Regions from separate parts of the Shewanella sp. SM21 genome, predicted to be linked through region 1. Evidence: predicted binding sites of a transcription regulator. Region 1 holds the regulator's gene; each other region holds the start of a gene.
The links. Region 1 encodes sigma-54, which starts transcription at its own class of promoters, with help from an activator protein. Its sites were predicted from a motif close to GTTGGCACGNNNNTNGNNT; they were not measured.

Region 1 (3,279 bases):
AGCGAGTTGTTTTACTAAGACCTTATCCTGCTCAGGCATGTTACGCACGTCGACACTGATGGCGACGAGATCGTTACTGCCTTTGAGTTGCTCAAGCAAACTGCCAATCAATGGCAAGGGAAGGTTATCGACACAATAATAGCCGAGATCTTCGAGTACCCTAAGGGCGACAGATTTGCCTGAGCCTGAGCGGCCCGACACTATGACCAGTTTCATCCAGTGATTACCTGATAGAGTTCCGTTTCATCATGCGTCTTGCGTAATTGCTTTAATATTTGCTTGTCGCTCAGCTTTTCGGCCATGCAAGACAAGGTACTTAAGTGCTGCTGACATTGGTCTGCAGGCACCAGTAGTGCAAATAAAATATCAACAGGTTGCTTATCGATAGCATCAAATGCTATCGGCTCTTCACACTTAATTAGTATGGCAATGGGCTGATCTATATCGGCTAGTCGACCATGTGGAATGGCGATGCCGTTACCTATACCTGTGCTCCCCATCTTTTCGCGCGCCACTAGGCTTTCGAATATCTCTTGAGATGAGAGGGTCGGGTACTGGGCAGCGACTAAGTCGCTGATGAGTTCCAGTACCTTTTTCTTGCTGCCCGGAGTGGCGCAGGTAGTGCACTCCGGCCGCAGTATGGTACAAAGTTCCATTATTAGTGTTTTGTTAACTTCTCTTTGTGTTTAATAACCTGACGGTCAAGCTTGTCAATCAGGGCGTCTATAGCGGCATACATGTCAGCATGCTCTGAAGTAGCAAAAACTTCACCACCTATGAGGTTTATTCTCGCTTCGGCAATCTGTTGCATTTTCTCAACATTGAGCACAACGTGCACATTATTGATCTGTTCGAAATGGCGTTCAAGTTTTGAAAACTTTTCTTCTACATATGCACGTAACGATTCGGTAATTTCGACATGGTGTCCACTTAGGTTTATTTGCATAGAAACGTCCTCCGATATCCACTGTAGGTTATAAACTTTTACGCTGATTAGAAGGTGGAATAAGCATAGCCTCTCGGTACTTCGCAATGGTTCTGCGGGCTACGTTGATCCCTTGTTCTGCCAGAAGTTGTGCCATCTTACTATCGCTTAATGGTTTTTTCTGGTTTTCCGCTGCCACCAGTTTCTTTATAAAGGCTCTGATTGCTGTGGATGAGCACTCACCACCATCGTCAGTACCGACGTGGCTAGAGAAGAAGTATTTTAGTTCAAAAAGTCCCTTAGGGGTATGCATGTATTTTTGAGTTGTGACCCGTGAGATGGTGGACTCATGCATTTCTACCGCTTCGGCAATATCGTTAAGCACCATAGGCTTCATGGCTTCTTCACCATACTCAAAGAAACCTTGCTGATATTGCACTATGCAATTAGCAACTTTAAGCAAAGTATCGTTACGGCTTTCTAAGCTCTTAATAAACCATTTAGCCTCTTGCAGATGGCCGCGAATAAATTGGCTATCGGCTTGGTTTTTGGTACTGCGTGCCATAGAAGCATAATGTTGATTTACATTGATTTTTGGCATGCAGTCAGGATTAAGCTCAACGACCCAGCGGCCATTTTTCTTCGACACAGACACATCTGGGATAACGTATTCGTCATTATTGGGCGTGATCAACAAACCTGGGCGAGGATTGAGGGTTTGGATAAGTGCTATACCATCCCTTAATTCATCTTCTTTTAATTTAGTCTTACGCATCAATAACCTAAAATCACGGGCGGCGATCAGATCTAAATGATCTTTGATCAGTATACGGGCGTTTTCTAGGTTGGGAGTATCAGCGGCGAAATGCGACAGTTGGATCAGCAGGCATTCACTTAAATCGCGGGCGGCAACGCCTATGGGATCAAAATGCTGAATACGCTTGAGTACGGCTTCGACTTCGTCAAGCTCAACTTCAGGATTGCCCATGGCTTCGAGAATTTCTTCAGTGCTTTGGGTGAGATAGCCCTGATCGTCGATGGCATCAATAATGGCGGTGGCAATGGCTAAATCGGTTTCAGAAAACGGCGTGAGGTTTTTTTGCCATTCTAAGTGTTCGTACAAACCTTCACTGGTCTCGCCTTGGAAGGGCATATCGTCTTCACGACTGCCGCCGGGGCCTGAGTTTGGGGAGGCGGTAAACACTTCATCCCATGTGGTGTCCATGGGGAGCTCATCGGGCATGGATTCTTTGGTTAGCGACTCTGCCGTATCTATGGTGGAGCTGTCTTTTTCTGGTGGCAGAGTGCTAGATTCACTGAAATCCGTATCGGATAGCGTTTGGTTTACAGGGGTTTTAGTGGCGTCGAATTGATCCTCTTCCAGCTCGAGAAGGGGATTAGAATCTAATGCTTGCTGGATCTCTTGCTGCAGTTCTAATGACGACAGTTGCAACAGACGTATAGCCTGTTGTAGTTGTGGCGTCATGGTTAACTGTTGACCCAGTTTGAGCTGGAGTGACGCTTTCATGTTACCGCTGATCCCTACGTTATTATTGTTGGATGAGGTCGCTTATTATCATTTTGAGTGAAGCCCAATGGCGGTATAAATTGCCTCCATTGGCTTCGCTCGATTAACTATAGCCTGAATTGTTCACCTAAGTACACAGCCCTAACTTGCTGATTGTCTAAGATCTCTGCTGGAGTTCCTTCGGCAATCAGGTTTCCGTGACTCACAATATAAGCATGTTCACATACATCTAATGTCTCGCGGACATTATGGTCTGTGATCAGTACGCCAAGGCCGCGACTTTTGAGTTGTTCGATAATCTTCTTGATGTCGATAACCGAAATAGGATCGACGCCGGCAAACGGTTCATCGAGCAAAATGAACTTAGGATTAGCGGCTAAAGCCCGCGCAATTTCGACGCGACGACGTTCGCCACCCGACAATGACATGCCTTGGCTGTCACGGATGTGGGTGATATGAAACTCTTCGAGCAGATGTTCTAGTTCTTCTTCTCGTTCTTCGTTTTTAAGTTCTTTACGAGTTTGCAGTACGGCCATGATGTTGTCATGAACAGTTAGCTTACGAAAGATACTGGCTTCCTGCGGTAAGTAACCTATGCCTTTGCGGGCACGCAGATGCATAGGATCTGCGGTTAAATCATCATCGTCGATAAAGATATGCCCCTTATCGCTCTTCACTAGCCCGACAACCATGTAAAAGGTCGTGGTTTTACCGGCACCGTTTGGACCGAGTAGGCCAACGACTTGACCGGTTTTTACCGTCAGACTGACGTCTTTAACCACTTGGCGACTCTTGTAACTTTTTGCCAGATTTTGTGCTCTTAAGG
Region 2 (3,279 bases), on a different contig from region 1:
CGTGGTGCGAAAGAGGGCTCAAATGTTTTGCTCTGGCAAAATTCCGCAAGTATGGCGCAAGTGTTAGAGCCTATGCGGGTGAAGTTAGCTCAAAAGGAGGTTTTTCTACAACAGGAACAACTGCGTATTGATCGCCTATGGCGTAAGCAATTAGGGCGTCAGCAAGGTTTGAAGTGGCTTGAAAAACAAACACATATACAAGAACAAGCACAAGTGGCGCGCCGTGAACAGGCAATTGTTGATGATATGGCGGGTTTCTATTACAAGAATAAAGGCCAATAGGCGCTGTGTCATTACAGCTGAGAGCCACCTTTTAAACTATGTCCCATTAGCGAGGGCTTTGGTAACTCTCAATAATTCAGTTTAATTAGCGTTTGGCACCGTAATCAATTTCATGGTGTTGGCCATCTTGATTCAGGATACGGTTAATCGTTTCTTGCTGTATTACGAGCAATCTGCCGTTGGTTTCATTGGCTGTTTGGCTATCTTTAACTAACAGCTGCAAGTTGTCCCATGACATTTTTATTTGCGGTCTTAGGTGATCAGGTAGCGCCGTGATTAAGCGTCTCATGCCACTATTGTCACTATTAAAACCTAGTGTCGCGAGATTTTCGCTTCGCTGTTTGGCTCTCAAAGCCAACTTGTTACACAGTGCAGTTTGACGCTCGTTATGGGCTAAGAGCGCATCATTATCCCTGCGTTGCATTAATTCACGTTGGTGCTTAAGCATTGATTTTAATTGACTATATCCCTCAAGATCTTGACGAATATCGCGAATTAAACTTTGAACAAGTTCGCGTTTATTTACTTGACTATTATCCATGCTGTATCAATATCTTATCTGCAATTTTATCTAAGCTCAGCTCAAAGCTGCCATTACTTAAAGCCTGACGTATAGCAGCAACTTTATCTGTGTCAACGTCGGAGATGGTATGTAACTCTTTCTGGGTTTGTTCTAACAATTGCCAGTCGTGACTAATATCTTGTCGTGTTGGCGTTGATAGATTTTCTGATTCAACGGGCTTTCTGGGCGTATTAGCGCTCTTACTCGTGCTGAACTCAGTGCTCAAGGCACTGCTAATTTTATTAATTTCCATAGATGTTCATCGTCATAAATGGCTAGATATTAGATATAGGCGACCTAAATAGGATAAATCTAAAATAAATTTTTAAATTTATTCTAAGGTGGCTTAAATGTTAAAAACGGGTTTCAACTCTCCCCTTAGCTATGGGGTAAGCGGTAATGATTTTCCCTGAACTACTATTCCTCACTCTAATGGCATCACCTTGTTTACCCGCATCCATAGCAATCCCAATCATATTGGCATAAAAGGTGGCACTGACTGCTTCGATAATCACTTCATCCCCTATGCTCACGAGTTCTGGTGCACTTAAATTGCTTGCTCTTATGGGTTTGTTTTTGATTATTTTTCTGGCAACCGCTTGCCCTAAAATGTGTTTTTCATCAGTAATAATGTCTTGATCTGACGCAGTTAAGGGCAACATTTGCCATTGTAGATTTTCTGATGTGACAACTTCATCTCTCTTAAGCGTTTTGTTGGCAACAGGAATGTAGGCGCTGAGAGCAACCTTGGCCCGAACATAGAGTGACCAGCCTTCAGAGGCACAGCTTATTTTTCGTTGGATCCGACCGAATGGGAGCCCTTTAGCAGCCTCGACTTGGAGCGCTGTGCTACACGTTTTTAGCTTGGCAGTGCTGGAAGGAATGTGCAGTGTGATTTTTTTGCTGACTTTTTTTATCTCTTGCGATTGTTGCCACTTAGCTATCTCTGCGGCTACGGAGTTTGTCATTTGCTGAGATATTTGTTCTGTCGCCGTGATCTTCCCTTTCGCGTGCACATTGAGCGGAAGTAACCCTATGCTCAGTAAGAAAGTGAGGGAAAAGAACTTTCCGTATATCAATAGCGATTTCATTTAACCAACTGTTTTATATGAATAAGTATATTGGCATGCTAATTGTAAGCTGCTCGGCCATCTAAATTAATTACGCATACAGTACTAGGAGTTGAGATGGCTATCAACCTTGATAAAGCATTAGGAATACATCCTCAGACACTCGATTTTAGAGTGGAGAGAAGCAAGGTATTAGCGAGTAATTTAATCAATGCCGAAACTCCGGGGTACAAAGCGAGAGATTTGGATTTCAAAGCGGCCATGAAGCAAGTTGAAGCAGGCATGCAGATGAATCAAGAGTACAGCCTCGCTTATCGCATGCCTTATCAAAATTCTGCCGATGATAATACCGTGGAACTCGGTAAGGAACAGGCAAGATATTCACAGAATGCGATGGATTATCAAACGAGTTTGACATTTTTAAACATGAAAATAGCCGGTCTAAAGTCTGCTATTGAAGGTCGTTAGGAGCCTGTATGTCATTTGGCGATATTTATCAAATAGCGGGTGCTGGCATGAATGCTCAGACCATACGTTTAAATACGGTCGCGAGTAACTTAGCTAACGCTGGAACTGCCGCCGAAAACCCTGAGTCGGCCTATCGAGCATTAAAACCCGTATTTGCGACTATTTACGATGCGACTCAACAAGGTGCGATTGGTGCTTCGATTGAAGTGAGCGACATAGTCCAAGCGGATGCCCCATTGGATATGCGTTATGAGCCGAATCATCCCTTTGCCAATGAACAAGGCTATGTTGCTTACTCTAATGTGAACACGATTGAAGAAATGGCTGACATGATGGCGGCAAGTCGTTCATTTGAAACCAGTGTTGAAATCATGAATCGTGCGCGTTCTATGCAGCAAGGTTTATTGCAACTAGGGAATAAATAGCAATGGAATTGGCTCGCTCTGGTAACAACTCGATTCAGAATCCTGCAGGTGCATTAGCGGCACCAGGGAATGATGCTGCGTCATTAAAGAATGAATTTATGACCTTAATGATTGCACAAATCAAGAATCAAGATCCCACTAAACCGCTTAACAGTGCTGAGTATATCTCTCAATTAGCGCAGTTTTCGCAGGTCGAAAGCTTAGAGGGAATGCGGAAGAATCAATCAAGCCAAATGGTCATGATGGAAAATTTGGGCATAGTACAGTCGGCATCTTTGATTGGTAAGAATGCCATGGTGCCTGTGTCTGAGTTTCAGCTCGATGGTGAAGCGGTTGAAGGCAAAGTGTATTTAGAGAATGCAGCTGAAGGCTTAGATCTTGAAATTATCGATGCACAAGGTCAGGTCGTTAGCACTATTCAACTCGGTGCTCAGGATGTTGGTGATGTTCGGTTCTCTATCGATCCTGCTGA
Region 3 (3,279 bases), on a different contig from region 1:
ATCTTGAACAGGCCGTTTCTTGGCAGCCAGTGAAACGCAAAGTTGAAGGCAGTTTCGCCAATGTAGAGCATGCACTGGAGTTAACTTTATGGCCAGAGATCAATGATTTTTACGGTCATTATTTCTCCGCACCAGTATTATTTGACTCTAAGTGGGGCACGGGGGAGTTACTGCAAGTCTGGAATGATGACGATTTTAACTGCCTGCAACAAAACCTGATTGGTCATCTGATGATGAAGAAGAAACTGAAGCAGTCACCGACTTGGTTTATCGGTCTGTTAGATGAGGGAGATAAAATGCTCACCATCAATAACAGTGATGGTAGCGTATGGATTGAAATCCCTGGTGAAGTGCAATCTGAGCAATTGTCCTCGAGTTTGACTGCGTTTATTGAAGCATTATCGCCACGGATAGCACCACCCGTTAAACATGAAGAACTACCTATGTCCGCATTAGAACATCCTGGTATTTTCGCCAGTTTTAAACGTATGTGGCAAAACCTTTTCGGTAAGCGTTAACTTCTGTGAGCGAAATTTTTATTATCAACCTAAGTATTAACTCAACCTAAGCGTGGCTTATCTTAGGTTGAGTTCTGCAAGGGGATAAACAGGTGTTATTGATGATCCCAAGACAGATTCGACACTATGCGGCAAGGCTCGCAGCGAAAATGGAACATATCTAATAAAGGTTCATCGAGTTTCCAATCATGACTGCCACAACGTGGGCAAGGTCGCGTTTTTTCTGAGGCCAAATCTTGGCCGCCAACGCGATATAAGTAGTAATAGGTCGGGATCTGAGTGAGATATTCGATACGACCGCGCAAATCCCAACCTCTGCGAAATAAATCACTGTCAGGACTCGATAATTCCTCTAGCGCGGCAAATTCTGCCTTAGTGGCCGCCGCCATTTGCAGCTCGTCGCAGGCTTGCCATTCGCTCTGCCAACGGATAATACGCTTATGATCGCCATTAAAGGTTGCGGGTATACGGTACAGGGGAATGGGCAATAAATTGTCGCCGCTGCGTAGGGGCGAGCACATATGCACAAAACTGGTGTATAGCAGTTGCCAGCTGGGTGTTTCGGTATTACTTACTTCAGAATTGATATCCTGACCAATAAACTTTTCCCGCGGCGCGAGTAGTTTAGCGTCGGTTAATTCTACTAAGGCTTTTTTGACCCAAGGGCTGTGATATTTGTGCGCTAAACTGCTTTTCTCTGGCATCAATAAACGCACTCTAAACTCACCGTCATTAAAGGCGACCGCAAATTCTCGTCCTAAGATTTGGCCATTAGCTCGATAGGCTTCAAGGAGCTGATTAATGGCCTTCTCGGCGGCAGATATCGTGGTGTCGGCGAAGCATTCGAAGCGCAGTTCAGTGACAAACATTAAGCTGTTTTTCCTTGGATTTCTAATAAGTTGATGCGTTGTTTAAGTTCAAGCAGTTCGTTTTTTAATTGCATTATTTCTGTTTTTTGCTGCTCAGCATGACGTTCAAAATACGCCTGTTGCATCTGCATGCGCTCGGCGAGCACTGCAAGGGTTAAGGTATCGTTAGTTGCGGGAGTGTCAGTTGTAGGGCTGATAGTTTGCAACTCAGCTAAACGCTCGCGATCCGCCTTAGGCATAGATTTAAATTGCTGTAAGCCTTGGATCAATATAGGTAAAGGTAGGCTACTACCTAAACGGGTTTTAATTAAGGCAAGGCTCGGTACTTTACCGCAGGCTTCGAGCGAACGTGCGGCCGCTAATACTTGGTCAAGGGGACTCATAATTAGCAAAATTCCTTAATTTGTTGAATTGTTTAAACCAATTTTAAAATAATAATTAATTTTTTCATTTAAAAACAGTATGTTGTCTTGTGGCATTTATTTTGCTTATTGTCCAGCCGAAATACCATTTTTAAGCTTCAATAATAATTACACAGGATGTCACATGATGAACCATAAATTGAATAACAAACTTATCGCCATCACTTTTTTAGGGCTCGCAAGCTTAGGTCTTAGCGGCTGCGTGGTCAATGTCGGTGATGGTGAATCGGGCTGGGATAGCAGCGAATCTTGGGAGAAAGTGCAGGATAAAAATCGCACTAACTTAACCAAACTGAGCTTAGGCATGCCTAAAGACCAAGTGATGATCTTAATGGGCACCGCTGATTTTAGTGAAGCCTATATTCAACAAAGTGCTCAACAAGGTGAAGCCAATAAAGAAGTCTTAGTGTTGTTTTATCGTACCCAGCGTAATAATGGCGATGGAAAAACCACTAAGGATGAATGCACGCCTATCGTGCTGAGCAACAATGCCTTAGTGGGTTGGGGTGAAACGGCTTACGGTAAAATCTGAACCAACGAGTCTTATCGTTTACGTAGCTGAGTGTCTAATTGCTCAATGGGCTCAGTCCAGAGGGCATCGGCTTCTAAACCTTCAATGATAAAGCTCTTTTGGGCTGGGGTCCAAAAGGGCGCTTGGCTTAAATGGATGTGATGGTCGATATCATGGGTTGCAATAAACTGCGCTATGGCCTCGTCGCTACTGTCTAAACCGAGTTGCTCAAACAAGTGGCTTAAGTCTACTGGAGTTGTATCCATCATTATTTCCTTTTCAGTATAGTGCCTTCGTTTAGAGTAAGCGCCTGATTGAAAAATGCAATCTATGATTAAAATTTGCACTTTTTAGTTTCCTTGGTAGATTAACAGTTACGCATAAAAAGTGTGAGCTAAGTCAAGGAATGCTAACGATGGACAATGAAATTCTGGAGGACTGCCGCGCAGTCTATTTGACCGCGGAAGACTTACGCATTGCCGCTTCTATTCTCTATAACGCTTACCATGATGATCCTTTTTTTGTCGATTCACTCTTTACCTCAGACAAAGCCGCTTATGAGCAAAAATTGCGCGCCGCAATCAGGGAAGAACTCAATACGTTATGGCAACAAAAACAAGCCCTCATTGGTTTATTCGACCATGAAAGACTCTTTGGGTTAGCCTGTGTCGTTACTCAAGAAGTGCCTTTAGGGGAAGGGCGTTATTGGCATTGGCGCTTAAAGATGTTGTTAGGTACAGGTTGGCAATCGACTCAAGCACTAATGAACAAAGAGTCCAGTATTATTGAACTTTTACCCAGTAAGCACTGCGGTATTTTGCAGTTTATTGCTCTTGCACCAAATGAACAGCACAAAGGACTTGGACATAAGTTGGTGCAAGCTGTGGTGAGTTGGTGTGATGAGCAGCCTGATTTGGATGGCATTGGTGTGTTTGTCGCTCAGGAGAACCACTTGCAAC

Region 2: flgB (flagellar basal body rod protein FlgB) is a predicted target of sigma-54. The motif match lies at 1,965-1,983, and genes of this name have one in related genera.
Region 3: L5L94_RS00510 (DUF3192 domain-containing protein) is a predicted target of sigma-54. The motif match lies at 1,859-1,877, and genes of this name have one in related genera.

Annotation. Positions count from the first base shown of each region.
Region 1 covers NZ_JAKKRL010000018.1:23,603-26,881, forward strand. The annotation lists gene rapZ (RNase adapter RapZ) at 1-216, opposite strand, end outside; gene ptsN (PTS IIA-like nitrogen regulatory protein PtsN) at 213-656, opposite strand; gene hpf (ribosome hibernation promoting factor) at 659-946, opposite strand; gene L5L94_RS19460 (RNA polymerase factor sigma-54) at 975-2,453, opposite strand; gene lptB (LPS export ABC transporter ATP-binding protein) at 2,561-3,279, opposite strand, start outside.
Region 2 covers NZ_JAKKRL010000017.1:70,795-74,073, reverse strand. The annotation lists gene L5L94_RS19180 (hypothetical protein) at 1-282, shown strand, start outside; gene L5L94_RS19175 (flagellar protein FlgN) at 368-823, opposite strand; gene flgM (flagellar biosynthesis anti-sigma factor FlgM) at 816-1,097, opposite strand; gene flgA (flagellar basal body P-ring formation chaperone FlgA) at 1,198-1,923, opposite strand; gene flgB (flagellar basal body rod protein FlgB) at 2,032-2,382, shown strand; gene flgC (flagellar basal body rod protein FlgC) at 2,391-2,807, shown strand; gene L5L94_RS19150 (flagellar hook assembly protein FlgD) at 2,810-3,279, shown strand, end outside.
Region 3 covers NZ_JAKKRL010000001.1:116,218-119,496, reverse strand. The annotation lists gene syd (SecY-interacting protein) at 1-518, shown strand, start outside; gene L5L94_RS00520 (Zn-ribbon-containing protein) at 614-1,387, opposite strand; gene L5L94_RS00515 (ELKS/Rab6-interacting/CAST family protein) at 1,387-1,770, opposite strand; gene L5L94_RS00510 (DUF3192 domain-containing protein) at 1,934-2,341, shown strand; gene L5L94_RS00505 (DUF2789 domain-containing protein) at 2,353-2,586, opposite strand; gene L5L94_RS00500 (GNAT family N-acetyltransferase) at 2,736-3,279, shown strand, end outside.